DNA from 3 places in the Kyrpidia sp. genome. Region 1 is predicted to be linked to each of the others. Evidence: riboswitches for the same ligand, from Rfam matches in the RefSeq annotation. Region 1 holds a riboswitch; each other region holds the start of a gene.
The links. A riboswitch is a leader RNA that binds a small molecule or an ion and turns the genes downstream of it on or off. The one in region 1 is predicted to bind cobalamin.

Region 1 (7,230 bases):
TTTTCTTGACCACCGGCAGCAAAACCCTGCCCATCTTCGCCGAAGTCCTGTTGAAAGACCCGACCATCCGGATGATCTGCCGCATTCTCCCCACCGAGGAAAATATGCGCACCTGCACCGCCCTCGGCATTCCTCAGCGAAACATCGTGGCCATGCAGGGTCCGTACACCTCGACGCTCAATGCGGCCTTCTATGAACATTTCGGCGTGACCACCCTGGTCACCAAGGAGAGCGGCTCTGAAGGCAGCGTCATGGAAAAAATTCAACCCGCTCTGGACCGCGGCATTCATACTATCGTGATCTGCCGTCCGGGCATTCAATATGAGCACCTGTGCCACAGCGCCGGCGAAGTACTGGAAACACTGGACCGCCTGCTTTAGGGGGGCGGCCGTTTCCACTTCGCACCAACCGCTGGATCCCCTTGATCACCCGGCCGATCGCAGCCACAACGATCGAAAGGGACAGGGCGGATGCCCAGAAGCTCCTTTTGAGATCTCGCACCGCCTGAGCCTTCAACCGGGCGTCGTCCACATCATCTCCGTTTCCAGGGCGGTCTTCTCGGCATCTCGCCGATCATCGATTCTTCATCATATAAATCTCCCGATCGTGCTCGCCGATTTTGCGATCGTAAAAAGCCAAATCCGCTTTCGTAACCATGTTCGTTTCGACGTGTTGCAGCCGCTGATCGATACCGATGGTTCTGGCGTCGATCTCCAAAACGGCCTGGCGCATATGCGGAAATTCTTCCAAGATATGCTCGACATGTACGACCCGGCAGTCCACATCTCTCACCCGCTCTTCGACAGTGGACAACCGGCTCTCGACCACATCCAAGCGGCGTTCGACCGCGTCCAAGCGCTGCTCCACCGCATCCAAGCGCTGCTCCACCGCATCCAGGCGCTGTTCCACCGCGTCCAAACGCTGCTCCATCGCGTCCAGGCGCTGCTCGACCGCATCCAGGCGCTGTTCCACCGCGTCCAAACGCTGCTCCATCGCGTCCAGGCGCTGCTCGACTGCACCCAGGCGCTGTTCCACCGCATCCAAGCGCTGCTCCACCGCATCCAAGCGCTGGTCGATTCTATCAACTCGCGCTTCCATCCGGTCGAATCGCCCATGCAAACTCCGAACCTCTTGAAGAATGACCTCCAGAACCTCGTTGACGTGACGATCGTCCATCCGGCACCACTCCTCATCTGTGGGTGTCGGCCGCATCTTCCGCGTTCATCTGAGCTGCCACAAACAACATCGGCCTCCCCTTCCACTTCGACACCGAACCCGGAAACTCCTGTCCACCGGGAGGATACACCACCACCGCCAGATGGGGATCCCCGACCCCCGCGAGCTGTCGTTCCTGAATCCATGCGCTCGCATCGAAACTCACCCACTCCAAGACGGCGTGTTTCAACAACGCCGTCTCCCCCAGTTCCAGCCGGGCAAACTCCGGGCCCAGAATCTCCGGCCGTTCGGCCAACCTCCGGGCCCACCCCAGCACCCCCCCTTTGTCCAGGGTCGGCACCCACCAGGGGGACCGCGGACGAACCCGGCGTGTCAACAGATAATCGATTTTTAACAGATCCTCCGCCACCATGGGCCGCCTGAGACCCTTGTCGCGCAAAAAATCGCGCATGCGCAGAAACAGATCCTCGGGCTGATATCCCAACGTCCCGTACCCCTGCCGATCCCAGTAATCCCCCAGTTCCTGATACAAATCAAAGGCACTGGAAAACTCCCAGGCCCTCAGATACCGCAGGGTGTGATCCATCCAGTGCGAATTCCAATATTTGTCCACCATATCCTCGACCCGCTTGATCCGCCGGACGTCCTCGTAGGGCAACACGTCGTTGGCCAGCACCTCATAGGGGGGCTCGTCCATGTACACGTACCCGAACTCCGCCGCCCGAGCCCTGAGCCCCGTTCCCCGCAGTAGTTTGAGAAACCCGAGTTGCAGCTCGTCCGGTTCCAAGGCGTACACATCGTCGAAGGTTTTGCGGAACGACCGGTAATCTTCCCGGGGCAGCCCGGCGATCAAGTCCAAGTGCTGCACCACCCGACCGGACTCCCGCAACCGCCTCACCGTGCCGGCCAACCGATCGAACCGCTGAATCCGCCGAATCAGTCGGTTCGTCTCCTCGTTTGTCGACTGGACCCCGATCTCAAAACGAAACCGTCCGGGCGGCGCTTCCGCCGCCAAAAACTCCACGATCTCCGGGCGCAGGATATCTGCCGTGATTTCAAACTGAAACACCGTCCGCCCGGGGTACCGGGCCAAAAACTGAAACAACTCCAAGGCATAATCTTTTTTCAAATTGAACGTTCGGTCCACGAATTTAATTTGTGAAACGCCGTAATCGATCAACCGGGCCAAGTCTTCTTTGACCCGCTGCAATGAAAAATACCGCACCGCATCATCGATGGACGACAGGCAGAACTGGCAATGAAACGGACACCCCCGGGAAGCCTCGAAGTACACAATCCGATTGTCCAACTCCTCCAGGTGGCCCCGGTAAGGAGAGGGGATCGCGTCCAAAGGTTCAATCCAGCCCCGGCGAGGCGCAATCTTCACCCGGTCCCCCTCGCGGAAGGCCAGGCCAGCGATCTCGCCAAGATCGCCTCCGTCCCTCCAGGCCCGGAGCAACTCCATAAACGTTGCCTCCCCTTCTCCGATGACGATGGCGTCCACCTCCGGCCACTTTTCCATCCACTCCCAGGTGTCATAAGAGACCTCCGGTCCCCCTAACACCACCCGTGTAGCCGGAGACACTTTTTTCAAGAGGCGCACGATTTTCAGTGTTTCAACGACATTCCAAATATAACAGGAAAATCCGACGACCTCCGGGCGGTCGCCCACCACCTCGGACAAAACCCGCAACGGATCGTCCTTGATGGTGAACTCCCGGAGCAGTACGTCGAACTCCCCTTCCGCCGCGGCCCGAAGATAGCGAAGCGCCAAGGAAGAGTGAATGAATTTCGCGTTCAGCGCCGCGAGCAGGACCTTCACTCCGACCCCCCCTAGTGCGTAATGCCGGTTCCACTTTGCACCAGCCACTCTTTGACTTCTTCCGCCAACTGCCGCAGGCCTTCAAAATCTCCCGCCAACCCGTGCAGCCGTTCCTGAAAGGCCGTCGCCATCTCCACCTGTCCCGAGGATTCCAATTGTTCCAGATCCCTCAGAATCGAGGAAACCAAATTCGACTTCCTTTCAAACAGCCGCTGGGCCTGCTTGATTTCTTCGCGAATCTCGGACATCTCCCGATCTAGCTGAAACGCCGCCTCGGCGGCCGCCCGGAGGCGCTCCCGAACTTGGGTCGGCAGATTGCCTTTGTATTTATAGTTCAGGGAATGTTCGATGGTCGCCCAGAAGTTCATCGCCAAGGTTCGGACCTGAATTTCCGCGAGCAGCTTTTTTTCCCCTTCGGCCGTTTGGATGGGGTACCGAATAATGATATGGTAGCTGCGATAGCCGCTGTCCTTTTGGTGCCGAATATAATCGCGTTCCTCCACGATCTCCATGTCCCTGCCGTCCCGCTGGCGAATGAGCTGGACCACCCGATCAATGTCGTCGACAAACTGACACATGATGCGAATACCGGCGATATCGGGCACCTCTTCCACCCGTTCAAGGGGGATGCCCAACCGGGCCGCTTTATCGAGGATGCTGGAGACTTTCTTCAGCCGCCCGGTCACAAACTCGATGGGCGAATACTCTTCCTTTCGCTTGAGTTCATTCCGGATACTGCGAAACTTCACCTTGAGCTCTTCAACAGCCTGCTCATAGGGCAACAAAAACCGATCCCAGTCAATGGTGTGCACGCGCCTATTCACCACCCCAGGCCCCGTGGGCCGGAACTTTCGCGGACCAACGTCCTCCCTTTATCATACCGGAATTCCGGTTCGTCCTCCAAGGGATGAACACGCTGTTCAAGGACCCGCCAGGCTCGGCAATCCTACGGCTTGACCGATCAAAAACACGATGCCCACCACCACACTGTATACCGATGTACAGCCCGCCAAGACCACCCTCCAGCCCATCCGTCGCCCCGCCAGTCCGTACCCCATCATCGTCAACAGGGAAATCAAAAGATTGGCCACCAGCATGCCCGCCACGAACAGGAAAAATACCCCCAGGGCGGCCGTGCGCCCCCCGGCCTGCATCGCCGCAGCGAATACCATCAATTGGGTGGGCGTTTCGGCCCCGGCCCCGTGAATCACCCCGACGGTAAAGGCTCCACCCGCCCCCAACTCCGGGTCGGCGCCCCCGGAATCTTTGCGCCAGAGCCGTCTCCACCCCCGCCGCACCCCTTGGTACAACAGCATCCAGCGGCTCCGGACCGCAAGCTCATGCCGTCCCGTGAACAACATCACCAACACCCAGCCGCCCAGGGCGATCAACGTCGCCCCCACCACCGGTTCCATGACACGCCCCAGCCACCCCGGCACGTGAACGTCCGCGACGATGACCGGAATCCCGAGCAACAGAACCACCGTCCCATGGCCGAGGGCATACAACATCGCAAAAAAAAGACCCCGAAGCCGGTGGGTTCCTCCGGCAATCAAGTCCGTAATCGCCGCCACGTGATCCCAATCAATTCCATGCCGAAATCCGAGGACCAGCGCCAATCCGCCGAGGGCCACCACCGAGATCGTCATGACCGGCCACCCCGCTTCCGCCCGTCGAATCCGGCTCCAAACACAAAAATGCCCCCCGAGCGCCGCCCGGGAGTGTTCTCCATAGAAAACACCACGACCATGTTCGCGCCCCCCTATCCGCGTAGGTGTGCGGCCGGTTGTCGGACAGGGCAGGTCTCCTGGCTGAGGATCTTCACCTTTCCGCGTCTTCTCAGGCAACGTGCCCAATGACCCCTGCGGATCGCTCCCCATCACAGTGGCGGGACCGCGCCGGACTTGCACCGGACTTCCCTTTTCAGCGCCGATCAGGCGCACCCTGTCTTCCATCCATTGTCCGTCGTCCAAAGTATACTACAGTTCCGTCTTTAAGAAAAAGATCCCGAAACGGGAATCTACTCCTCCACAAACCCGGAGCCAATGCTTTGCAGCCGCTGAAGGGCCTCCGCCCAAAGCACCGGGCGCTCACAGGCATTTCCCCGACAGATGTACACCTGGGTCTCCCCACCCTTCGACCGGTGGCCACTCACCCGGGGCAACACCTCCGACACCCGATCCCCCTCCGCGCCATCCGGCCTCACCACCCACAGAGCCCGGGGGAGATACAGGCGCCGAACTTCTGCCGGCCAGCGGGCCGCGGCAAAAGAGCCCTGAGCCTGCGGTCCCCCGACGAAACCCTCCCCGCTGTCCCCCGCTTCATCGCGAACCGGTTCGGCCACCACGATCTCCTCGGAAGGCCCCACGGCGAAATCCCAGGCCGTCAAGAAAAACGTGTATCCGGCAGGATAACGGGACACCGCCCCGGCAAAAGCCCGAAGCTGGGCCTCCGCCCACCGCTCCCAGGCCGGATCCCCCGTCAGGCGGCCTAGCCACAGCAGGTCCAGGGCCAGGACGGAGTTTCCGGAAGGCAGGGCTCCGTCCTCCGCCGTCTTGGGCCGGGACCAAAGCGCCTCCGCATCCGACCCGGTCAGAAAACAGCCCCCCTCATTCTCATCCCAAAACAACGTCCGCACATCTTGCGCCAGCCGAATCGCCCGCCGCAGCCACGCCACATCTCCGCCGGCCTGGTACAACTCCAACAAACCCCAGATATAAAAGGCGTAGTCGTCCAAATAACCCAGGATCCCCGCTTCGCCATCCCGATACCTCGCCAACAGCCTGCCATCCCCCTGGCGCAAAGTCCGCCACAGCCACTCCGCCGCCCGCCGGGCGGATACCAGATAGTCCGCATCCCCGAGCACTCGAGCCCCCCGGGCCAAGGCCGCGATCATCAGCCCGTTCCAAGCGGTGAGAATTTTATCGTCTTTATGAGGGTGTACCCGACGATCCCGCACCGAGCGCAGAATCTCCAGCCCCCGGCGGACCTTCCCATCAATCTCTTCGGGAGTCATTCCCAGTTCCCGGGCCAGCAAATCGACATCCGTATCGATCTCATTCAACACCGATCGGCCGCCTTCAAAATTCCCCTCCTCCGTCACACCAAAGTACCGGCAGAGAACCTCACCATCCTCCGGCCCCACCGCTTCTGTGATCTCCTGGGGCGTCCAGACGTAAAATTTTCCTTCCTCCCCTTCTGAATCCGCATCTTCCGCCGAGTAAAATCCACCCCCGGGATCGGTCATCTCCCGGCGCACGTAAGTAACTATCTCCCGGGCTGTCTGCGCCCATCGCTGGTCGCCCAACGCTTGGTACGCTTCGAGATAGGTCAGAACAAGAAGGGCATTATCGTACAGCATCTTCTCAAAATGCGGGATGAGCCAACGCCGGTCGGTGGAATACCGGGCAAATCCAAAGCCGACGTGATCCCAGATCCCCCCTCGGCGCATCCCCTCGAGGGTTCCCTGCACCATATCGAAAGCCTCCCGCCGCCCGCTGCGCACCCCGTACCGCAACAAAAACAAAAGATCGTGGGGCCGGGGGAATTTCGGGGCTTGGCCAAACCCGCCAAAGGTGTGGTCATAGCTGGCTAAAAGCTGCTCGAAGGCCCGGGTGAGCGTTCCCGCATCCACCTCTCCCTGAGCGGCCCGTCCAAGAGCTTCCCCGATCTGTCCGGTGAGATGCCTCCCGGCGTCTTTGACGCGGTCCGCCCCCTTTTCCCACAACTGCGCCACCCGGGTCAACAGTTCCATCAGCCCCGGGCGGCCATATCGACTCCGCTTGGGAAAATAAGTTCCGGCGTAAAAGGGTTCTTTTTCCGGTGTTAAGAACACGGTGAGCGGCCAACCTCCTTGCCCGGTCAGGGCCTGGCACGCGGCCATGTACAGATGGTCGACGTCCGGCCGCTCCTCCCGGTCCACTTTAATCGCCACAAAATGGCGGTTCAGAAGTTCCGCCACCTCGGGATCTTCAAAGGATTCCCGTTCCATGACGTGACACCAATGACAGGTGCTGTATCCGATCGACAAGAAAATAGGCTTATTTTCCTGCTTGGCCTTCTCAAAAGCCTCCTCGGACCAAGGGAACCAGTCCACTGGGTTATACGCGTGCTGGAGCAGATATGGCGATTTTTCCCTGGCCAAGCGGTTGGGTTTATTAGTTGTTGTCATGGGGAACACCCCTTATTTTTGTACAGGATCAAAGACCCTTGATGAGGAAAGGATCCGGGTT
Region 2 (11,143 bases), on a different contig from region 1:
TTGCCGAGGAGACGACCGGTCGTTCGTATGCGACAACATTTTCTGCGCTGACCAATGTCTTTGTGCCCTACACCCAACGCCTGGTCCCCGATCCATTTTCGTTCCACCGGCAAGTTTGCCGAATCGCGTCCACTGGGCGAACTCAGCCGTTTCGTGGGCACCTAGCGATGCCACTGGTGGCACACGACAACAACCCTTGTTGACGTGACGGGCTACAGTCCCCACTTGTTCCTAAAGATCAGTGAATCAAGCGGCCGTCGCTTCTCCCATCCCACCATTTCCAAGAGAGGCATGGGCGGATAATGATCGGTATAGCCAACCGACAGGAGGGCCACTGGATCAATGTGGGGTGGAATCGAAAGGATGCTGCGAATATCTGTTTTCTTATAAAAACTGACCCATCCCATCGCCAGCCCTTCGGCACAAGCCGCCAGCCACATATTTTGAATGGCACACGCCGTAGACAGGATATCCGTTTCAGGTATCGAGTTCCTCCCGAGAACGTGATCGCCCCCCCGGGTCGGATCGCAGGTCACACAAATGGTCAGTGGGGCTTCCCGCAATGCCTCCACCTTGAGACTGAGAAAAAGATCCTTCCGGTCGTCTTCATAGTGAATCGCGAGAGCACGGCGTTCCTTGTCAGCAGCCCAAGACAGGCGCTCTTTCACTTCTTGGTCTGTAATTAAGATAAAATTCCACGGTTGCATAAAACCCACCGAGGGTGCATGATGGGCCGCCTCCAATATGCGATCGAGCTTGTCTTGTGGAATGGGGTCGGGAAGAAACGATCGAACATCACGGCGTGTTCGGATGACTTTGTAAAGTGCTTGTCTTTCCGTATCGGTAAACACGGTATTTCCACCTTTCCCTGATTGCCGCATTACCCGAAGGTCGGGCGCCTATCGGCCGCCGCTCGGGCAATAGGCGCAGACAGTTCTTCCACCGTTCTGGGGGGCCCACCATCATACAGACCCGCTTTGTTCAATTCCTCCCAGACCCTCCACAACACCGGTTTCGTCAGAGATGCCCTTTTCAGAATGTCCGTGTCACTGAACACATCCTTCGGCAAGCCCTCGGCGAGAACGCGCCCGGCATGCATGATCACGACCCAATCCGCCCACGCATAGGCAAAGTCCACATCGTGGGTCGACAGAACGATTTGGATTCCTTGACGGTGTAAACGCTCTAACAATTCGAGCAACGCGTGAACCTGTCCAGGGTCGAGGGAAGCGGTGGGCTCATCGAGAATCATCACTTCCGGTTTCATGGCCAAAACTCCGGCCAACGCAACCCGCTTTTTTTGGCCGTAACTGAGGAGATGCACGGCCTTGTCCCGCAGATCCCAAAGTCCGGTGATGTTGAGTGCCTCCTCCACCCTCGCCTCAACTTCAGGCGGGGACAACCCCAAGTTCATAGGCCCAAAAGACACATCCTCCCATACATGACCGATCACAACTTGTCGATCCGGGTTCTGAAAGACGATCCCGACCTTGGCTCGCAGTCGAGCAAGCTCTTTGCGGGCGTACCGAACCTCCTGCCCCCGAAAAAGGATTCGGCCGCGAAACGGGCGCAAAATCCCGTTCAAATGCAGGAATAACGTCGATTTTCCCGCACCGTTGGAACCAAGAAAAGCGACTTTTTTTCCGCGTTCAATACCTAGGGATACGCCCTGCAGAGCTTGGGTTCCATCTTCATAGTTATACTCGACGCCTTCTAATGCGAAGGTCGGCTTATCCATGCAACCGCCTCCCCACAAGCCAAGCCGCAACCGCCAGACCCACCACGGCCGCGCCCATCCAGGCGGCGGTTTTGAGACACACCGCCCATGGAGGCGGCAGGACGGTCAGTCGCCCGCGGTACCCCCGCGAGATCAGTGCTCGGTACAGATCCTCCACCTCCAGTCGGCTCTTGACGGCCAACGCCGCCCCCAGACGACCAAGGGAAGACAAGCTCCGGCTCCATGACCGATACCCCAGCCGAGAGGACTGAGCCACATACGTTTGTTGAGCCATTTCCATGAGAATAAACAAATAGCGATACATGAGATGCATCACTTCCAAGAGAATCTCGGGCACGTTCACCCGGCGCAACATGTCCACGAGATCCGGCACCGGCGTGGTAAGCGCCAGGACGTACATCGAAGAGGTTACGGCCAGCGCCCTGACCCACACGGTCACCGCCGTCCGAACCCCTTCTCCGTTCACTCCAATCCACCAGCCGGGGATTCCATCCATCGAGCAAACAAGGGGAAGTCCTGAAGGCTGTACTTGAACCAAGAGCGGGATCGCACCAAGCGACAAAAACGACAACGGCAGCGCCATGAAGCGAAGGAACGCCCGTATGGGGATCCCGGCCCCGTATCTCAGGAAAAGTCCCGCGATCACAGGTATAATCGCCGCTACCGGCGTTGGAAAGACAAACGCACTTCCTCCCAAAGCCGCGGCAAAAACTGTTTTTTGCAGCGGATGGAGCCTGCGCCACCGGTTGGCATGGGCCCATCGATCAACCGGACTCATGGCGATCCCTTCTGCGGGCATGAAGATAGCCAATGGAATAGCCGACAACCCCGGCACCCAAGGCTGCCTGGAGGGAAAACAGCAAACTCTCGATCTCACTGCCCGGGGGTTCCCATAAAGGGGAAAACCAGGGCCGGTAGTTCGGATCCAGTTGGTGTACCATCTCCTTCCCTTGATCATCCGATCCTTGGAACTCCGCTGTTCTGAGAGTCAATAACGGCAATGCCGCTAAAGCGACCGCCAATAAACCGAGAAATCCATTTTTCCCCCAACGCCGATGATGGTTATGCCTCATGGTGCGCCTCCTCAGCCAGGTTCATCGCTCGGCTCAGAACCTCGGGATTGTATTTCATCACCCAGTTCACCATGATAACCGTGAGCAGCCCTTCGCTGACGGCGAGCGGAACCTGGGTGACGGCAAAAATCGATGCGAATTTCCAAAATGATGCCGCTACTCCCCCGATAGGGGCGGGAAACGCTAAAGCCAACTGGAACGACGTCGTGACATATGTCGATAAGTCACCCAAAGCGGCGGCAAGAAATACAGCTACTCCTCGCCCGAATCCATATTTATGGACCACACGGAATACAAGATAGGACACTGTGGGCCCGACAACGGCCATGGAGAACGTGTTGGCGCCAAGGGTCGTGATCCCGCCATGGGCCAGGAGCAACGCCTGAAACAATAGGATGATGCAACCGACGACACTCATCGCCATAGGACCGAACAAAACAGCCCCCAGACCCACTCCGGTCGGATGTGAACTGCTTCCTGTGACCGATGGGAGTTTGAGAGCCGACAGCACAAAAGCAAAGGCCGCCGAAAGCGCCAATACAAGCTTCATCTTCAGATTGTCTCCGGCTTGTTTTTGTAAAGAACGAGTCCCGAGGATTAAAGCGGGCAGACATAGCACCGCCCAAAAAAGACACCAACCCAAGGGAAGATAGCCTTCCATAATGTGCATGGCATAAGCTTGGCGCGGGAGCCAAAAGGCCATAAACAGAACCAGAATAACCCACCTGACCATCTTCACTCCCCCAAATCTTCGACCGTCTTGTTTTCTTCAGGACATAGCAAAACCCCTTAACCACGAACATGTTAAGGGGTTTTCAAACATCCGGACCATTCATCACCGCTCAAAGACCTGCTTTTCTGTGCTCCGGCCAGTCCTGCGAAATCCCGCATCAAGCAGAGGACACCAGGCAAAGAACGGTGCGATCGCCTCACAGTGAACCACCCCCTATACCTCGTAGGGTAGAGTTCTTTTGGAAACGGGCCGGTATCCTGGCTTCGATTCATCACTGCCCTACGCCTTCCCAGTTTCCCAGTGGCGCCATGTAAGGCAGTTCCTCGTTACAGTGGCGGGACCGCGCGGGACTTGCACCCGACTTCCCGTTTTCCCGAGCCAGCGCTCTTTCCGAACAATGGCCTCGGGCACCCGTTCCAGGTATGAAATTGTTAAGAAAAGAACGATCTCTCACGCTCCAACACTGCAACTGTACAGATACGTCACCCGCCCACCAAGCCGGGTTTCGTTGAAAACAGTTTACTGACGATTGTATGGTCTGTCAAGCATGCGTCACATGATCCTTTTTTCGCAGTACTATGACCCACAAACATTACACAATCTTCAGATTTATAACGTTTCTATCTTTACACGCCGGGTCTATCATAGGACATGTCCGGTAATTGCCGGGCGTTGGAAGAATCAACAAAACAAGGAGGAGAGGCGCATGAAGGAGCGGAGGATTGCACGAAAAAGGTGGGTGGCGGGTGCAGCCATGGCTGCGCTCATGTTAGGGACCGGCTTAGCACCGGGATCCGCATGGGCCCGGGAGGCCGGGCCTCAATCAAATGGCACCGCGGTCACCTCCTACGACTGGGTCGTGACCCCCGCTGGGAAGCAGGTCACCCTGGGAGATTTCCCGATGGGTGGCGCCCTCAGCCCAGACGGTCGATACCTGGTGGTCTCGAACGACGGGCAAGGCACCCAGTCCCTTCAAGTCATTGATCTCAAACAGCAAAAGGTCATTCAGACCATACCCTACAAGTCTCCGGAAGCCCTCTATCTCGGCGTGGCTTTTAGCCCGGACGGAAAGACGCTGTACGCCTCGGCAGGCGGTAACAACAAGATCCGCGTGTTCCAGCTTCGCGACGGCCAACTGTCCGAGCAATCCCCCATTGTGCTCATCGGTCTAACCCCGGGGCCCAAGGCCAATAACCAAAAGGGAAATGCGTATCCCGCGGGACTGACCGTTTCGGCAGACGGCGGCTTCTTGTATGTCGTCAATAACCTGTATAATACCGTGGTCAAAATCGACACCTCCACGGGCAAGGTGGTGGCCCAGGGGAACGTCGGCCAATACCCGTACACCTCTCTTCTCTCCCAAGACGGAAAAACCCTTTACGTCACCAACTGGGGCGAAGACACGGTGACCGCTCTGGATCCGGACACCCTACAGACCCAGGCCACCATCAAGGTCGGTCTTCACCCGAATGCCCTGGCCCTGAACCCCCGCACCGGCGCGATCTATGTGGCCAACTCGGACAGTGATACCCTCTCGGTGATCGACCCTTCCCGGCAAAAGGTCGTTCAGACCATTTCCCTCGCTCCCTATCGAGGCGCCCTGCCCGGAAGCCAACCGGATGCCCTCACCGTGAGCCCGGATGGCCGCACCCTCTACGTGGCCAATGCCGGCAACAACGACATCGCCGTCGTCGATCTCGGCAAAGGGTCCCCCACCGCCCGGGCTGATGTCAAAGGCCTCATCCCCACCGGTTGGTACCCCACTGGAGTATACACAACGGACAGGGGAAAGCAGATCCTGGTCATTAACGCCAAGGGCCTCGGGGCCGGACCCAACACTCAAGGGCAGTATATCGGGAATATGATAAGCGGCACTCTTTCCATCATTGACGCCCCGAACCCAGGCGAACTCCTGCGTTACACCGAGCAAGTGAAGCGCAACAATCAACCCGCTTATGGGCCTGGGTCCAACGGGCGCCCTGGTGACGGCCGGACGGACCGGTTTCCCATCCCCCGATTCCTCGGCCAGAATTCCCCGATTAAGCACGTGATCTATGTCATCAAAGAAAATCGCACCTACGACCAGGTGTTCGGCGACATGGGCAAAGGCAACAGTGACCCGTCCCTGACCGAATTCGGCAAGGACATCACCCCGAATCTTCACAAGTTGGCCAACCAGTTCGTGCTCCTCGACAACACCTACACCGACGCCGAGGTCAGCGCAGACGGGCACAACTGGTCCACCGCCGCCGAAGCCAATGATTACGTAGAGAAAAACTGGCTGGCCAACTACAGCGGCCGGAACCGGGGATATGATTTCGAGGGCACAAACCCCGCGACCTACCCACAAAATGGATTCATCTGGAATGACGCGACAAAGTCCGGAGTGTCGTTCCGGGACTATGGGGAGTTCGTGGAGAAAGACCCCAAGACTGGCAAATGGGTTCCCACCGACCCCAGCATCGGGCAAAACTATGATCCCGATTATCCTGGTTGGGATTTGAACATCTCTGACCTGACCCGCTTTGACAAGTGGAATGAGGAATTTCAACAATACGTGAAAAATGGAAATCTGCCTCAGTTCGAGATCGTTCGATTGCCGAACGACCACACCATGGGCACCAAACCTGGAGCCCTCACACCCCAGGCCTATGTGGCCCAGAATGACTACGCCCTCGGAAAACTCGTCCATACGGTGAGCCATTCTCCCTATTGGAAAAACACGGCCATTTTCGTGATCGAGGACGATTCCCAGGACGGCTTGGACCACGTGGACGCCCACCGGACCGAAGCGCTGGTGATCAGCCCGTATACCCAACGGGGCGGCGCCGTGGATAGCACTTTTTACGATACGGCCTCCATGTTGAAGACCATAGAACTGATTCTCGGCATGAAGCCGATGACCCAGTACGACGCCGCGGCCCTGCCGATGATCAACGCCTTCACCACCCATCCGGATTTTGCGCCCTACGACGCCGTGCCCCCGACCTATCCCCTCGACGCCCGCAACGGCCACAATGCCCCCATGGCCATGGTGTCCGAACAGATGGACTGGAGCCAGGAAGACGTGGCCTCGCCCAAGAAATTGGATGAAGTCCTATGGGCAGCGACTCATCCGGGACAACCGTACCCGAAAAAAAGCGAGGCGGACGGTAGCCCCAATGCGGCCAACGGCAGCGCCGGTGTTGCCGAAGCAGCCGATTAATCCCTCCGGATAAAGGTTGAGGGCCGTCCTTTCCACCGGAGGCCCTCCCTTTCTTCTCTCATCATTTCTACGAACAGTTCGTCACCCCGAACCGTCGCGCCGTTGTCCCCTCCCTTCCGAAGCCACCCGAGTGCCCGGTTCTTTGCGAATCAACTCGGCAAAAGCAGCCGCCAAACCGCCGGCCCCGTATCGGGTGCGGAAAGATTCTACCGCGCCCGAGCTGATCACCCGTCCCCGATTCAGAAAAATCACCTCATCGGCCACCTGTTCGGCCACATCGAGCTGGTGCGTCGAGAACACCACCGACCTCCCGCTCTTTTTGACCCCGACGAGGAGCTCTGCCAGGGTGTCCACCCAATACGGATCCAGGCCATTGGTCGGCTCGTCCAGCACCAAGATGGGAGGCTCCGCCAGGATCGCTTGGGCGAAGAGCAGTCGCTGCTGCATGCCCTTAGAAAAGTGGCCAACCCGCTTGTCCCGCTCCGCCCCAAGTCCGACGATTTCCAAAACATCCCGGGCTCTTTTCTGGTCCAGCCCTTTGAGCCCCGCGAAAAAAGCAATGGTCTCCCAGGCGGTCAAACCCGGGGAGAAGGAAAAATCATCCGGCATGTAGCCGATCTGTTCGACATAAGCTCGGGTCCGCCGACCCGTTTCAATCCCATTGACTCGAATAACCCCGCTCGTCGGCCGCAGGAGGCCCACCGTCATGCGCAGGATCGTACTTTTGCCAGCACCGTTTCCGCCCGCAAGGGCCAACACCCGTCCGGGCGGAAGCCGAAAGCTGAAAGGATGGACCACCATATTGCCGCGGATCGTTTTTGAGATCTTTTCCCACTCCAGGCCCATCTCACCCACGGCGTCGCCCCCTCTCCCAGACCCACACAGCGAGCGTTTGAAAAACCGCCAGCCACAGCAATCCGAATCCCGCCATCACCACCGGTCCCCAAGGCCCCGACGCCCCTTCCACCAACTGGACATAGGCCGGACCGAGGATCGATCCGGCCCCGAGCTGGATGACGGTGAACAGACGGACCAATTCGGCAGGATTACAGAACGTGAGCAAGGTCAACATCGGTTTTACGGCGCTATGGGGCATGAGATTTAACGAGGCAATGAGAAGGGTTGGCCAGGCGAGCACCGTCACAAACCACACCCCGACCCCCATGGTCAGCGCCTGCCAGCGATTGGCCGCCAGGGCCCCGATCATGAGGGCAATCCCGAGGTACAACAACAGGATGGCCGCTGAAAAACCCAGGAACAGAGCCAGATCCGCCAGGGTCACCCCCTGCCCCAGCCAGGCCCCGACCAGACCGAACAGCCCGAACCCCGCAGCCAATATCGACGCCAAAACGGCGACCAAGCCTACAAATTTCCCCGCCATGTACGCCCTGGAAGACAGAGTATAAGTCGAAAGCAGATCCCGGGTGCCGTCCTCCTTTTCGGCCGTCACGGAAAAAGCACCTAAGAGCAGCGTCATCATCGGCAGCAGATAGAGGATCAGGTTCATCATCGTCGCCGTGGCATGGGTATACGCCGGCAGCCCGGCTGCCCGGTTCGACTGGATCAAAACCAGAGCCAGGCTAAACACGCTGAAGAGAGCGAGAAATGAGTATGCCCAGGGATTCCGGTACCCCAGCTTCATTTCCCGCTTGGCAATGATCCATACAGCGCTCACTTGGGTTAGTGCCCCATTCCCGCGCCGCTCATATTACCTCCGTTCATGCTGCCGCCGCTCATGTTGCCCTGCATCTGTTCTTTCAGTTTTTTCATCATTTCCATGTTGCGGGCCCAGTTATGGCTCCCCAACTGATCCGCCGTAAACAGGTTCCCGCCCGGGTACTGTTTCAGGAAGTTTTCCGCATCGGCCTTATTCTGGAAGGAAACGACATTATAGGCCATGGGGGTCACGATATTCGGGTCGTAGACATAAGTGGCATCTTCGAATTTGAGCCATTGACTGCTGTTGTAATCCCGGACAAATCGCTGCGCAACCTGAGAAGTGCCATTTTGCTGGGTCCACTTGTTCATGCAGCCGAGGTCGTCAAATTTTAGCGCCTGTCCATCGGTAAGAATGATCTCCGTGGCAAAATGATCATCTTTGACTGTCATGTGGCAGACGGCACACTTGTCCACGGCGGGGTCGATGGCCGCCGGTTGGGCGGCTTGTTTCCCGCAGCCCGCGAGGGCAAGACTGAGGGCGGCGGTCGCTGCCAGCATCCCGATCATCCGTTTGATTTTCATGCTTTCACACCCCTGGTCGATGGTGTAAGAATGGATAAAGTCCCAGTCCGAGAAGGAAAAACGACACAAGCGGAACGGTTTTGTCCATCGGCGGTGCCGACGCGGTTGCGGTGTCCGGTGGCTTCATCAAGGGAGCCGTGTCCGTGAGCCAGCGCCTGGTATCACCGGCAAACAACTGCTCCAACACGAAGGTCCCCGGTGCCTGGAAAAAGATCTGGTAAGCTGGAACGGCCCGGGTGAGCGCTAACAGGAAAGGAGAAGCCTGGTAAGGAAGGTCAGACCGCCCATCTCCGTCCGCATCGACTCCCTGCAGGTCATCCCAGTAATTGCCCACCATGCGATTGTCCCGACTGGAGATCGCCTGGGCCTGAACGACATTTCCGATCCACAAATTGCCATTAAAATCGTTGTCACGGGACGCTGTCATATAGAGTCCCAAGAAATTTTGCGCAATCGTATTGTCGACAAAACGATTCTGGCTGGCCTGATCCACATAAAACCCGATGCGGTTGCCGATGACGTGGTTCTCGGCAATCAGGCAGTGGTGAGAATCATACACCAGAATCCCTTGGGCCTGTACATTGGCGGCTTGTTTCTCGATGTGATTGCCGATGACCCGGCTGCCGTCGTCCCCCATGACCATGACCCCGGTGATATTTCGCGCGAAGCGATTGCCCGAGATTTCACTCTCACCGGTGAACATGAGGTGCACCGCGTAGTGAGAATCCTGAACGACATTATTGAGCACCTGGTTTCGGCGGCTGGTATCGAGATACACCCCGTCCTGGACCTTGGCGATTCGACAGTTCTCCACCCAGTTGTCGTTGGAATTCCACAGTTCAATGCCGTTCCCGACGGTGAACACCGTCCCGCCGGATCGCCCGACCCCCGTTCCCTGGATATGCACCCCCCGGATCTTGTTGCCATCGGCACCCTGGAGCCGGATTCCTATGCTTCCGGTGGATATCGTCAGGTCGGACAATACGTTGTTGTCGCCGCGAACCTCCAGCGTGGCGTGCTTCGGACGACTGAGTTTGTCTTCTAGCTGCACCCCCTGGACGTTCGCTCCGCTGGTTTGCACCAAGAGCAGCGGCCGGTCTTCCGAACCCCCACCCCCGTTTGCGATTCGCACCCCCGGACCTCCAAGGAGGGTCATGGGCTTTACCAGGGTGATGGGACCGGTATACGTTCCCGGGGCGATCTTCACCGTGGATCCGGGCGGTGCCCGGTCGATCACGGCCTGAAGACCGCCGGATGCTGCTTCGGCGTGCACCGGCACGCTCCCCACCAACAGGCCGAACATCACCAGCCAAGCCCGCCATGGGATGGCAACTCTTTTCCGACCAATCAGCTACACCTCCTTCCTTCTATGCGGCAAACCCGCCGTGCCCGACCCGGACTTCACCCCGCCTTCACCGTAACGCATCACGCAACATTTGCCCGTAGCCCTTTCAGGCTATTTATGTGACAGAGTTTTGAACCCACCGCAAGTTACCGGGCTTTAGCCCGAGTAAAAAGCCGGGGACAGGCTGGCGGTATGCGGCATATTCAAGAGCGACGGCACGCAGGTGGCCACACGGTTTATCCGTGGCGGCAACCATCTAAACGGCCGCAGGAAGCGTCTTTTGGGGATGATCGCGACAAAGCGCAGTCTCACCGGTGTTTTGAATCCGGATGAGCAAGACAACCGGTCGCTTTGGAACAAGATCCGGAACATGGACCTCTACGAAGCCCACCGGATCTCCCGGAGGATCGTCGAATTCGCCCAGGAACACGGTGCAAGCATCATCGTTTTTGAGCACTTGGGCAGGTTCAGACCCGTGAAAGGCAATTATAGCAAGCGGGCCAACGTGAAACGGGCGTACTGGCTTCGCGGCAAGATCTTCCACAACACGAAATACAAAGCCTGGGAGTACGGCATGATCACCAGCCGGGTTAACCCAAAGGACACGAGCAGGAAATGCGCAGGTTGCAATTCATGGGTAGCCCGATATGGCGAAAACGATCCGCCGGAAGGATACCGGCCGGGCGCTCCGCTGTTCGCCCGTCCGGTTTGCGGGAGCAAGGGGAACGCCGACCTGAACGGCGTGAGGAATATCGCGAAAAAGTTTCTTGCAAGATATGCAGCTTAAAGCCTTTGCCGAAAGGTGAAG
Region 3 (11,143 bases), on a different contig from region 1:
TGAACAGATTGCCTGGGAATGGGCCCGGATTCCGCACTTTTACACAGCATTCTACGTGTACAAATACGCCACGGGCTTCTCGGCGGCCACGGCCTTGTCAAGGCGGATTCTGGAGGAAGGGGAGCCGGCCGTCCGGCGTTATCTCGATTTCCTGTCCGCCGGGAGTTCCGACTATCCCCTGGAGGTCTTGGCGAAGGCCGGGGTGGATATGAGATCCCCTGAACCGGTGCGCCAGGCGCTGCAGGTGTTTGAGGAAACGGTGGCCGAGTTGGAAAAAAGTTTTGCCGGGTCCTGAGGCCGGGAAACCGCACAGATCGCCAGGGCGGTAGAAGGGGATGATCCCGCCCGGTGCGGGACGGCGCGGAGGTGCGAGAATGGGGAATCAAAAGGTGTTCGGGGTGGTCACCCGGTATGCGGATCACGTCGGCCAGTTCCGGCCGGCTTTCTGGGAAGTCAAAGACGTCGGCGGGGCTCACCGGGAGCCGGTGGCGGGATCGATTCCTATGGTGAGTTGTTTTGCCGACAATCGGGTGGCAAAAGCGCATCCCGAGTGGGTCCAGGTGGGTCCGGGAGGACAGCGGGCGACGAGAGACCAGCCATATTTTGACTGGGACTGCCTTTGTCCGAGCCGGCCCGAAGTGGAGGCCCTGGCCCTGGAGTGGGTGAGGGACGCGGCGGCGCAGTCGGGTCCAGAGGGCTTTCGGCTGGACGATGTGACCTTTGCCCGGGAAGGTTACTGTCAGTGCGCGGCCTGCGAGGCCGGACGCCGGAAAGCCGGCCTGGACCTGGAGACCTATCGGATGGCTAGGTTAGCGGATTTTGTCGCCCGGGCGCGGTCGTCGGTGGCCGGGAAGCTGTATTTTACACTGTTTCCCGATCCTTATCCCGGGCATCTGGAGAGGCGATTCGGCATCGACGTGGACCGGATGAAGCAGTGGGTGGACGTGTTTGTGGTGCCCATCTATGATCTGGCTTACACGACGACGTACTGGCTGGAAGTCCTGGCCCAAGGATTCCAAGATCGGCTCGGGGGGCACCCCTGGTATCTGGAGCTCTATGGTCTCGGCGTTGAAGAGGCGAAACTGGTGAAGGCCGCCCGGGTGGGGGCGGCCTATGCGGACGGGGTCCTCATTGCTTATGAGAACGATTTGGACAAATTGCGGCGCATTCAGGAGGCGCTGGTCGGTTGAACGGAGAGGATCGATTGGCCCGCCCGGAAGCCGAGGAGGTGACCGCTTCCGGTACGGTGGAGCGGGTGGTCTTCCGAAATGAAGAGACGGGATTTGCCGTGTTCCGCCTGAAAACCTCCGGGGGCGTGATCAGTTGTACAGGGTATGTATATTTTTCCCAAGGCGAAGGGGAGGCCCTGGAGGTGACGGGGCACTGGACGGAGCATCCGCGCTACGGCCGGCAACTTCAGGTTACGGGATGGAGTAAACCGGTGCCCACCGACCGGGAGGTGGCCATCCAGTTGTTCCGGCGCTTGGAGGGGGTGGGCAGGCGAGTGGCCCGAAGGATCGTCGCCGCCCTCGGCCCCGGGGCGGTGGATGCCATCCTCGATCACGGGGAGGCAGCCTTGGCGGGGATTCAAGGGTTGTCGCCGGAGAAGGCGCAGTCGATCGTCCAGCAGGTCCGGGCCCATCACGGGGTCCAAAAGGTGCTCGGGCAATTGATGGCCCTGGGCATTAGCCCGGGTGCCGCCATGCGGGTATACCGAGTGTTGGGGGAAGGGTGTCTTGAGGATATCCGGCGCAATCCGTACCTCTTGGCGGGGGTGGCCGGCATCGGGTTTGGCCAGGCGGACGGGGTCGCCCGGAGGTTGGGCATCCCGGCCGACAGTCCGTTTCGCCTTCAAAGTGCGCTGTTGCATACCCTGGCGGGCTCAACCACCGAAGGCCACTGTTGGTTAGACCGGGCCTTTTGGCTGGCGAAGACGGCGGAGATGCTGGCCGGCATAGACGGGGATCCGTGGGAGGCCGATCAGTTCGAGGAAGCCGCCGGGACCTTGGCGCGGGAGGGGCAGATCCGGCAAGAAGAGGATCGGGTCTATCTGGCGTCTTTGTGGGAAGCCGAGGAACAGGTGGCCCGGTGGGCGGCGGATCGGCTCCGGGTGGCCGCTCTGCATTCAGCCGGGCTGGATGATTTGATCCAGTCTTATGAGCGGGAGTCCGGGGTGACCCTGTCGTTCACCCAGCGGGAAGCGGTTCGAACCGCCATGGCCAGTCCGCTGTTGATTCTGACCGGAGGGCCGGGAACCGGGAAGACCACGACGGTTCGGGCGATCCTCTGGTGCCGGCAACAATTGAATCCCCAGACCAAGGTGGGCATGGCGGCGCCCACGGGCCGGGCCGCCCGAAGGCTGGAAGAAGTCTCGGGATTTTCGGCTGCTACAGTGCACCGTCTCCTGGGCATGCGGGTGGAGGGAATCGCTCAGTTTGACGAGGAGAATCCCCTCCCCTATGACCTGATTATCGTCGATGAGACGTCCATGATGGATATCCTGTTGGCGGACAAATTGGTCCGGGCCGCCGGGGACGCCGGGGTGATTCTGGTCGGGGATGTGGACCAATTGCCGTCGGTGGGTCCGGGGCATGTGTTGCACGACCTGATTCAGGCCGGAGTACCGAGCGTCCGGCTCGATGTGATTTTCCGACAGGCCAGGGAGAGCAACATCGTGGTCAATGCCCACCGGGTGCTCCAAGGGGAGTTGCCCCGCCAGGGCGGGGACTTTTGGTTTGTCGAGGTATCCGGGGCCACGACGGCTGAAACGAATGCGGCCATCGCCGTTCGTCTGGAGCAGGCGGTGCAAAATCTCCTGGCTGAGGGCTACTCGCCTGCCGACATCCAGGTGCTGAGTCCCACTAAAAAGGGGGAGCTTGGCACCGAGGCGTTGAACATTCGACTGCAGCAGCTGATGAACCCCCGGCAGATGGGCAAAAAGGAAATCCCCTTCGGTCGCAAAGGCGAGCGGGCCTGGCGGGTGGGCGACAAAGTGATACAGATGCGCAACGATTATGAGAAAGAGGTGTTTAACGGCGAAATCGGCGTGATCGAAGACGTGGATCCCGAGGAAGGCGTGTTGCTGATTCGATTCGGCGACGCCCTGCACGAATACGAACGGGATGAGTGGGATCAGTTGCGCCACGCCTATGCGATTACGATTCACAAAAGCCAGGGCGGCGAATATCCCGTGGTGCTGATCCCCATGACCACGAGCCACTACATCCTCTTGTACCGAAATCTCCTCTATACGGGGATCACCCGGGCGAAGAAACTCTGTGGGTTGATCGGCATGCCCCGGGCCCTGGGCCTGGCGGTGCGCAACACTCGGCCGGTGTTGCGCAACACCCGGCTGACCGAGAAGATTCAAGTATACAGCAGGGGGCGAGGGGCAGATCCGGGGGATCCGTGACCACCGTTGAGGGTCTGGTCACATCCCCCTCTCCGCTGCTTTTAGGGGAGAAGCCCCATTCGCTTGGCGATAATCTCTTTCATGATTTCGCTCGTTCCGCCGTAGATCCGGGTTACGCGCATGTCCCGCCAAGCCCGCTGGATCGGATATTCGTTGACGTACCCATATCCGCCGTGAATCTGCAGCGCTTCATCCGCCACTTTGCAGGCCGTTTCCGTGGCGGTGAGCTTGGCCATGGAGGTTTCAGCCACTGCATCCACCCCTTGGGCGAACAGGTCCAGGGCGTGATAGGTCAACTGGCGCGCCTTTTCCACCTCCACCGCCATGTCGACCAACCGGTGGCGAATGACCTGGAACTGGGTGAGGGGACCGCCGAACTGCTGACGGGTTTTCGCGTACTCCACAGCCATATCTAAGGCCGCCTGGGCGGTCCCCAGGGTTTGCAGGGCGATCATCAGCCTTTCCCATTGAAAATTGTGCATCACCAGATAAAATCCTTTATTTTCCTCCCCGAGCTTGCGGTGTGCAGGAATTCGGCACTCATCGAAAAAGAGTTCTGCCGTATCCGAAGCGTGGTTTCCTACTTTTTCTAACTTGCGCTGCACGTGAAATCCTGCGTCATCCCGCTCGACGATAAATAAGGTCACACCCCGATGCCCTGCCTGGGGATCGGTTTTTGCCGCCACCACGTAAAAATCCGCATAGACCCCGTTGGTGATAAAAATTTTGTTTCCGGAAAGGACGTAACTGTCGCCTTCCCGCACCGCCCGGGTGCTGATGGCCGCCACGTCCGATCCCGCCCCGGGTTCGGTGATGGCCAAGGCCCCGATTTTTTCTCCTTGAACCCCGGGGACCACATAGGCTTGTTTTTGTTCTTCGGTGCCGAAGCGATAGACCGGGCGCATGGCGATGCCGATGTGGACGCCCACGGTATTGGCGAATCCCGAGGCGTTGAGCCGGCCGAGTTCTTCATGCAGCACTGCTTCCGCCAAGGGATTTTCCCCACTTCCTCCATACTCTTCCGCAATATTCAAGCCAAAATAGCCGAGTTCGCCCATCTTGCGCAGCACGGTCCGGGGCACCTGCTCCGCCCGCTCCCACTCGTCGACATGGGGGGCGATCTCTTTCTGCAGGAATTGCCGAATGGCACTGCGCAGTTCATCATGCTCGCGGGTGAATGGATGCATGGTGCCGTGTCTCCTTTCGTGTGAATGGGATTGCTCTCCGAGGCTTCGGGGACAGGTTGAGTATATCATCCAAACGGTCGTTTGAGAAGGAGGCCAGCTTGCCGGGCAAGGCGGGAGTCGTTATACTGGGGATGCGGATTCATGTATTGTGCAACGGAGACAGGCCGGGTGCCCTTCGGGGCGTAACGGGGAACCGGGTGAGAATCCCGGGCGGTCCCGCCACTGTAACCGGAGAGTGCGTTTTCAAGATGCCACTCGCCCATCGCGGGGAAGGCGAAAGCGCGCGAAGACCCGGAAGCCAGGAGACCTACCCGGTCGAACTCCCGAGGGGCCTTCGCGGAAAGGCCGGGGGGAGGCGGCGAGGGGAAGGACGTGAAGACCCTGCCGCCCGAACAGTATCGCCCCGGCGAAAGCCGGGTTTTCTTTTTGGGCTTCGGGAATCAGTCAAGAGCCCGGCCGGGCATATCCCGGCCCTGCTTCGGAGACAGCCTTTCCCCGGCCCCTCCCCCGGAGGAGAAGGCACATTCGGAGATGAGGGAGGCTCGGACATGGTCCGAATGGATGGGAAGCGAAAGTTCTGGACGGTCCTCGTTCTTTTCGCGGTGATCTTGATTCTTTCTTCCTGCGGAACTGGGGCGGCTCCTTCCGCGTCGCCCCAAGGAGGGGCGAGTCCGCCGGCAGTCACCCACTATCCGCTCACGATCAAAGATGACAGCGGGACATCGGTGACCATTGCCCGGGAACCCCGGCGGATCGTCTCTTTGATCCCCAGTCATACGGAGATCCTGTTTGCCCTGGGTCTGGATCGGAGGGTGGTGGGCGTCACGACGTGGGACAACTATCCTCCGGGGGTTCAAAAAAAGGTGGAAGCGGTCCTGGACGGATTGAACCCGCCCATCGAGCGGCTGGTGGCCCTTCACCCCGACCTGGTGGTGCTCGGTTCTCACAATGAGAGCATTGTTCAGACGGTGAGAAACGCTGGGCTGACCGCCGTGATGTACGACCCTCAAAGTCTGGAGGCGGTCTATCAGACTATCCAGGCACTGGGCGAGATCACGAACCGTACATCCCAGGCCGCGGCCTTGGTCAATCAAATGAAGGCCAAAGCTTCGGCCATTGCGGCCAAAGTGTCGCAAATCCCACCGGACAAACGGGTGAGGGTCTACGTGGAGGCCGATCCGAACCAATTATATACGGCGGGGAGCCACACGTTTATGGACGAGCTGATCCGTCTGGCCGGAGGCATCAACGTGGCGTCGGATCTAAACGGGTGGCAGCCGATGAACGCCGAAATGCTGATGCAAAAGAATCCCCAGGTGATCGTGGTGACCTACGGATATTACGTGCCGGATGCCGTGGACAAGCCGAAACAGCGGCCCGGATGGCAAGTCGTGGATGCCGTGCGCAATAACCGGGTGTATTCCGTCGACTCGGACTTGGTGAGTCGCCCGGGCCCCCGGATCGTCGACGGAGCGGAAACCCTGGCCAAGCTCTTCTATCCGCAGTTGTTCCAACCCTGAGCCGCAGCCATGAGAAAAGATCGTCGTCGGTCATGGATGTGGGTCGGGGTCTGGTTGGCCGCCGTCGCCGTGTCCCTGGCCGCCAGTGTGGCCATCGGACCGACCGCCACGGATCTGGACAGCCTCTGGCGGGCGATACTGGCGGGACCGGGTGCCAAAGCCCCGGAGGCTGCCGGGGGCTGGGTTCAGGCGGTGGTATGGGAGATCCGCTTCCCCCGGGCGGTTCTGGCCCTTTTGGTCGGGGCGGCTCTCGGGGCCGCGGGCGCGGCTTATCAAGGGGTGTTACGCAACCCCCTGGCGGACCCTTTTATCCTCGGCGTGTCTTCCGGGGCGGCCCTGGGGGCGGTGGCGGGTATTCTGTTCGGGGGACAGGTGGGCCTGTACGGCTTGTTCGCCGTCCCGGGGCTGGCTTTTGTCGGCGGCCTTGTCGGGTTGGCGGCGGTGTTTTGGCTGGGCTCGATCCGGGGGCCGGGTTCCCGGAACAATACGCTGATTCTCGCCGGGGTAGTGGTCCAATCGTTTTTTGGAGCCATCCTCACCGTGTTGATGGTGGCCGCATCAAACCGACTGCCCAATGTGATGCTATGGCTGTTGGGAAGCCTGGCCAATCGGGATCCCCGGCTGATCTGGAGTTTGGTTCCCGCCACTGTCCTGGGGTTGACGATGGTTTGGTGGGAAGCGCGGAACCTGAATGTCCTGACCCTGGGTGAAGAGGAAGCGGCACATCTCGGGGTGGACGTGGGGGCTGCCCGGCTGGTGATTTTGGGGGCGTCCTCCCTCATGACGGCGGCAGCGGTGTCCGTAGCCGGGATCATCGGGTTTGTCGGCTTGGTGGTCCCTCATGTGCTTCGCATCCTGGCTGGACCGGACCACCGTACCTTGCTGCCGCTGTCTGCCCTGGGGGGCGGCGTGTTTTTACTCTGGGCGGATAACGCCGCCCGCACCTTGGTTCCCGGGCAAGAGATCCCCATCGGGGCGATCACCGCTTTTTGCGGGGCGCCATTTTTTGCGTATCTGCTTCACCGGCAGGGGCGGTAGCGAGGGGTCGGCCGGGTCGACGAATTGGGGTGCGGAGAAGGGGGCGCGAGATGGACGGGGCGAGATTAGAAGCGATCGGGCTTTGTAAATCATACGGAGACCGGGAGGTTCTCCGGGATGTTTCGTTTTCCGTGACCCCGGGGACGGTCCTGGCGATAATCGGGCCGAATGGGGCGGGCAAGAGCACCTTGGTCCGCCTGGTGACGGGGATAGAGCCCCCGGATCGCGGCCGGGTGAGTCTGGACGGAGTGCCGGTATCGTCGTATTCCAGAAGGCAGTTGGCCCGGCGGATGGCGGTATTGCCCCAGACCCCCCTGGTGGCCGGCGGGTTTTCGGTGTACGATACGGTCATGATGGGGCGCCATCCGCACTTGAGGCCGTGGCGCGGCGAAACAAACCACGACCGGCAGGTGGTTGAACGAATTTTGTGGGAAACCGGGCTGAATGATCTCGCCGGGGTGACCGTGAACCATCTGAGTGGCGGCCAACGGCAGATCGTGGCTCTGGCGATGGTGTTGGCCCAGGAGCCCGACGTGCTCATCTTGGACGAGCCCACCACTTTCCTCGACATTGGCCACCAAATGCAGATTCTGAACCTCGTATGCGGGGGCACGGCGGGGCGGGGAAGGGAAGGCAGGAGGCCGGCGGTGATTCTCGTGCTTCACGATCTCAATCTCGCTGCACTCTACGCACACAGGACTTTGTTGTTGAGGGCCGGGAGCACCGAGGCCTATGGATCGCCGGCGGAGGTGCTGACCGAAGATCACATCGAGTCGGTGTACGGCATTCGACCCCGGGTCTTGCGCCACCCGGATGCGGGGGTGCCTCAGATCCTGCTGCCGGCCCCGCCCTGGAGCGCTTTGGGTGTCCAGGGGTGGAGCAGTGCAGGCGGACGAGGTGGCGCACAATGGGCGACAACACCGGACGCGATGCCCGGCGGCAATAGAAAGGAACGAATGTCATGCAATTCTTGATTCTTCTATCTGTTTTTCTCGGCCTGACGATCCTTTTTGTCGGGGGGTATATTTGGACCAACCACATTCGCGGCAAGGTGGTGTATTTGCCTGCCGATCAGTGGTCTGAGGAAGCGATTCGACAAACTATCGCTGACTGGGAAGCCCAGGGGTGGGTGTGGGAACGGACCAACGAAAAAGCGAGGAGCATCCGGTTTAAGCGGGGGTGAGGTGCACCCGCCGCCATGCCTTCAAATCGGTGTCAAACGGATGCGCCCCGGGAATCAGGGTAACCGGGCGCATCATTTGGGTAAGGGGTGATAGGGCGCCCAGCCGATTCAGGTCAAAAATGGGGTGATGCAGATCCCGGAATCCCCGGGTATCGGAGACCTCCGGAAAGATGAGTGGGCGATCATTTCTAATGGAAAAAATGCGCCGCGGCCTTCATCAAGAGGGTGCGGCGCGTTTTTGTACAACGATGCACAAGCACGTGCAAAATGCCCCCGGGGAAAATCCCCCTATTGTATAGGAGGTGCGGCGGCCAGTACGGCGGCCGGTACCCCATCCATCTTGCGGATGTTCTCCCGGAAATGCCGTGCCAACTCCCGGGCTTTCGCGTCATAGGCCTCGGGGTCTGCCCACGTGTTTTTGGGCAACAGAATCTCCGAGGGCACATCCGGACAGGTCTTGGGCACCGACAGGCCGAAATAGGGTTCCTGGACGTATTCCACCCGGTCCAAGGCGCCCGAAAGCGCCGCGCGCACCATTGCCCGGGTGTAGGCTAGCTTCATCCGGGATCCCACCCCGTAAGGACCGCCGGTCCAACCGGTGTTGACTAAGAACACCCGCACCCCGTGCCGGTCGATTTTCTGCCCCAACATCTCGGCGTACACCGAGGGGCGCAGGGGCAGGAAGGGGGCGCCGAAACAGGTGGAGAAGGTGGCTTCCGGTTCGGTGACTCCGCGTTCGGTCCCGGCCAATTTGCTCGTGTAGCCGGATAAGAAATGAAACATCGCCTGTTCCCGGTTCAACCGGGAGATGGGGGGCAGAACCCCGTAGGCGTCGGCGGTGAGGAAGATCACCGTTTGCGGGTGACCTGCGGTACCCGGGATCCGGGCGTTGGCGATATGGTGCACCGGATACGCGGCCCGGGTGTTCTCGGTGAGATCCCGCCGGTCGTACAACTCCTCCCGGGTGGCGGGATCGAGGACCACGTTCTCCAACACTGCACCGTACCGGATCGCTCCCCAGATCTGGGGCTCCAACTCCCTGGACAAGTCGATGCATTTGGCGTAACAACCGCCCTCGATGTTGAACACGCCGTCCTCGGACCAGCCGTGTTCGTCGTCTCCGATCAACTCTCTCTCCGGATCGGCGGACAAGGTGGTTTTCCCCGTGCCCGAAAGGCCAAAAAAGAGCGCCGTGTCCCCTTCTTGACCGACGTTGGCCGAACAGTGCATGGACAGGACGCCCCGGCGGGGCAAAAGATAATTCATCACGCTAAAAATCGACTTTTTGATCTCGCCGGCGTACTCGGTGCCACAGATGAGGACCAGGCGGTGTTCAAAACTGATGATGATTGCCGCCTCGGAGCGAGTGCCGTCCCGCTCGGGTACCGCTTGAAAGCCCGGAGCGGAAATTACGGTGAACTCCGGTTGATGTCCACTGAGTTCCTCGTTGGAAGGGCGAATAAACAGTTGGTGGGCGAACAGGTTGTGCCACGCCCGCTCGGTGATTACCCGAATGGGCAGGCGGTAGCGCGGGTCCGCGCCCGCGAATCCGTCGAACACATACCGGTTTTTGTCAGTCAAATAATCGGTCACCCGATCGACCAGCTCCTCAAAACGGTCGCGATCGAAGGGCTGGTTGACAGTGCCCCAGTGGATATGGGTTTCACTGCCGGGCTCTCTTACGATAAACTTGTCTTTGGGGGAACGCCCGGTATATTTCCCGGTGGTCGCCGCCAAGGCGCCGGAAGCGGTGAGGACGGCCTCCCCATTTCGCAGGGCTGCCTCGATCAGTTGGGGCACGGCAAGCTGGTGTTGTGCCCCCGGACCTTGGACCAGGCGAAGGAGATTCTTTTCCAGCGTATCCGTTTTCATAGCGCATCCTTTCCCGGAACCAAATGTTGTTCTTATTGTACCGAGGTGGGGATTGGGGCGCAATACTTTTCCCGGATCTTGATATAAGTGACATACGAATTCGACAAAATGTAACATCCTATTTGTCCGTTGGTGGAGATGAGCGCGGTGATGGCTAAGGGGATCCGGGGCCGGTTTGCCCCGAGTCCGACAGGTTTTCTGCACCTGGGCCACGCCTGGGTGGCCCTGCTCAGTTGGCTGCAGGTTCGCGGGTCCGGCGGGAGTTGGGTTCTGCGGGTGGAGGATTTGGATCCCGATCGCAGCCGGGATGTGTACGCGGAGGCGTTGAGGGAGGATCTCACGTGGCTGGGACTCGATCCGGATGAGGGTTTCGGAGTTGGGGGGCTCTATGCTCCTTATCGGCAGAGCGAGCGGGTGGATCGGTATGAAGCTGCGTTTCGGGCGCTGCGGGAACGAGGAGAGGTGTACCCCTGTTTTTGCACCCGCAGTCGCGTCCGGGAAGCGGAGCGGGGGGCAGCCCTGGCGCCCCACGGCCCCCTTAAAGGATGTCCGGGCCGGTGTGCGGAGCGCCCAGAGAGAGAGCGACGGCGCCTCGTGGCGGAGGGGGAGCGGCCCCATTGGCGGTACCGGGTCCGGCGGAGCCGGGATGAGTGGGAGGATGGCTGCCGCGGACATCAGAGCTGGGAGAGGGGCGAGGGAAATTGGGATCCCATCCTTCGCCGGCGGGATGGAACGTTTGGGTATATGCTGGCGGTGGTGGTGGATGACGGGGAAATGCAGATCACCGACGTGCTGCGGGGTGATGACCTGTTGACCGCCACCCCGATCCAGCGGGATCTGTTCGAGACCCTGGGCCTTCCAGTGCCCCGGTACGCCCATGTCCCCCTGCTGGTGGACTCGGCGGGCCGGCGTCTTTCCAAGCGGCACGGGG

Region 2: another riboswitch for cobalamin. It lies ahead of K6T64_RS08090 (energy-coupling factor ABC transporter permease); the one in region 1 lies ahead of K6T64_RS10135 (HoxN/HupN/NixA family nickel/cobalt transporter).
Region 3: another riboswitch for cobalamin. It lies ahead of K6T64_RS01575 (ABC transporter substrate-binding protein); the one in region 1 lies ahead of K6T64_RS10135 (HoxN/HupN/NixA family nickel/cobalt transporter).

The regions. Positions count from the first base shown of each region.
Region 1 covers NZ_JAILZZ010000025.1:33,087-40,316, forward strand. Annotated here, with positions in the region: gene cobK (precorrin-6A reductase) at 1-380, shown strand, start outside; gene K6T64_RS10120 (tropomyosin) at 574-1,176, opposite strand; gene K6T64_RS10125 (B12-binding domain-containing radical SAM protein) at 1,190-2,998, opposite strand; gene yjbM (GTP diphosphokinase) at 3,010-3,825, opposite strand; gene K6T64_RS10135 (HoxN/HupN/NixA family nickel/cobalt transporter) at 3,919-4,647, opposite strand; cobalamin riboswitch at 4,779-4,960, opposite strand; gene K6T64_RS10140 (thioredoxin domain-containing protein) at 5,019-7,169, opposite strand.
Region 2 covers NZ_JAILZZ010000016.1:43,050-54,192, reverse strand. Annotated here, with positions in the region: gene bluB (5,6-dimethylbenzimidazole synthase) at 213-851, opposite strand; gene K6T64_RS08105 (energy-coupling factor ABC transporter ATP-binding protein) at 881-1,738, opposite strand; gene cbiQ (cobalt ECF transporter T component CbiQ) at 1,731-2,516, opposite strand; gene K6T64_RS08095 (energy-coupling factor ABC transporter substrate-binding protein) at 2,503-2,811, opposite strand; gene K6T64_RS08090 (energy-coupling factor ABC transporter permease) at 2,801-3,544, opposite strand; cobalamin riboswitch at 3,775-3,974, opposite strand; gene K6T64_RS08085 (bifunctional YncE family protein/alkaline phosphatase family protein) at 4,251-6,749, shown strand; gene K6T64_RS08080 (ABC transporter ATP-binding protein) at 6,831-7,595, opposite strand; gene K6T64_RS08075 (ABC transporter permease) at 7,597-8,424, opposite strand; gene K6T64_RS08070 (nitrous oxide reductase accessory protein NosL) at 8,430-8,990, opposite strand; gene K6T64_RS08065 (right-handed parallel beta-helix repeat-containing protein) at 8,995-10,293, opposite strand; gene K6T64_RS08060 (zinc ribbon domain-containing protein) at 10,559-11,122, shown strand.
Region 3 covers NZ_JAILZZ010000002.1:11,667-22,809, forward strand. Annotated here, with positions in the region: gene pepF (oligoendopeptidase F) at 1-295, shown strand, start outside; gene K6T64_RS01560 (alpha-galactosidase) at 375-1,190, shown strand; gene recD2 (SF1B family DNA helicase RecD2) at 1,187-3,412, shown strand; gene K6T64_RS01570 (acyl-CoA dehydrogenase family protein) at 3,454-4,599, opposite strand; cobalamin riboswitch at 4,749-4,928, shown strand; gene K6T64_RS01575 (ABC transporter substrate-binding protein) at 5,148-6,119, shown strand; gene K6T64_RS01580 (FecCD family ABC transporter permease) at 6,129-7,157, shown strand; gene K6T64_RS01585 (ABC transporter ATP-binding protein) at 7,208-8,131, shown strand; gene K6T64_RS01590 (hypothetical protein) at 8,119-8,340, shown strand; gene pckA (phosphoenolpyruvate carboxykinase (ATP)) at 8,629-10,212, opposite strand; gene gluQRS (tRNA glutamyl-Q(34) synthetase GluQRS) at 10,363-11,143, shown strand, end outside.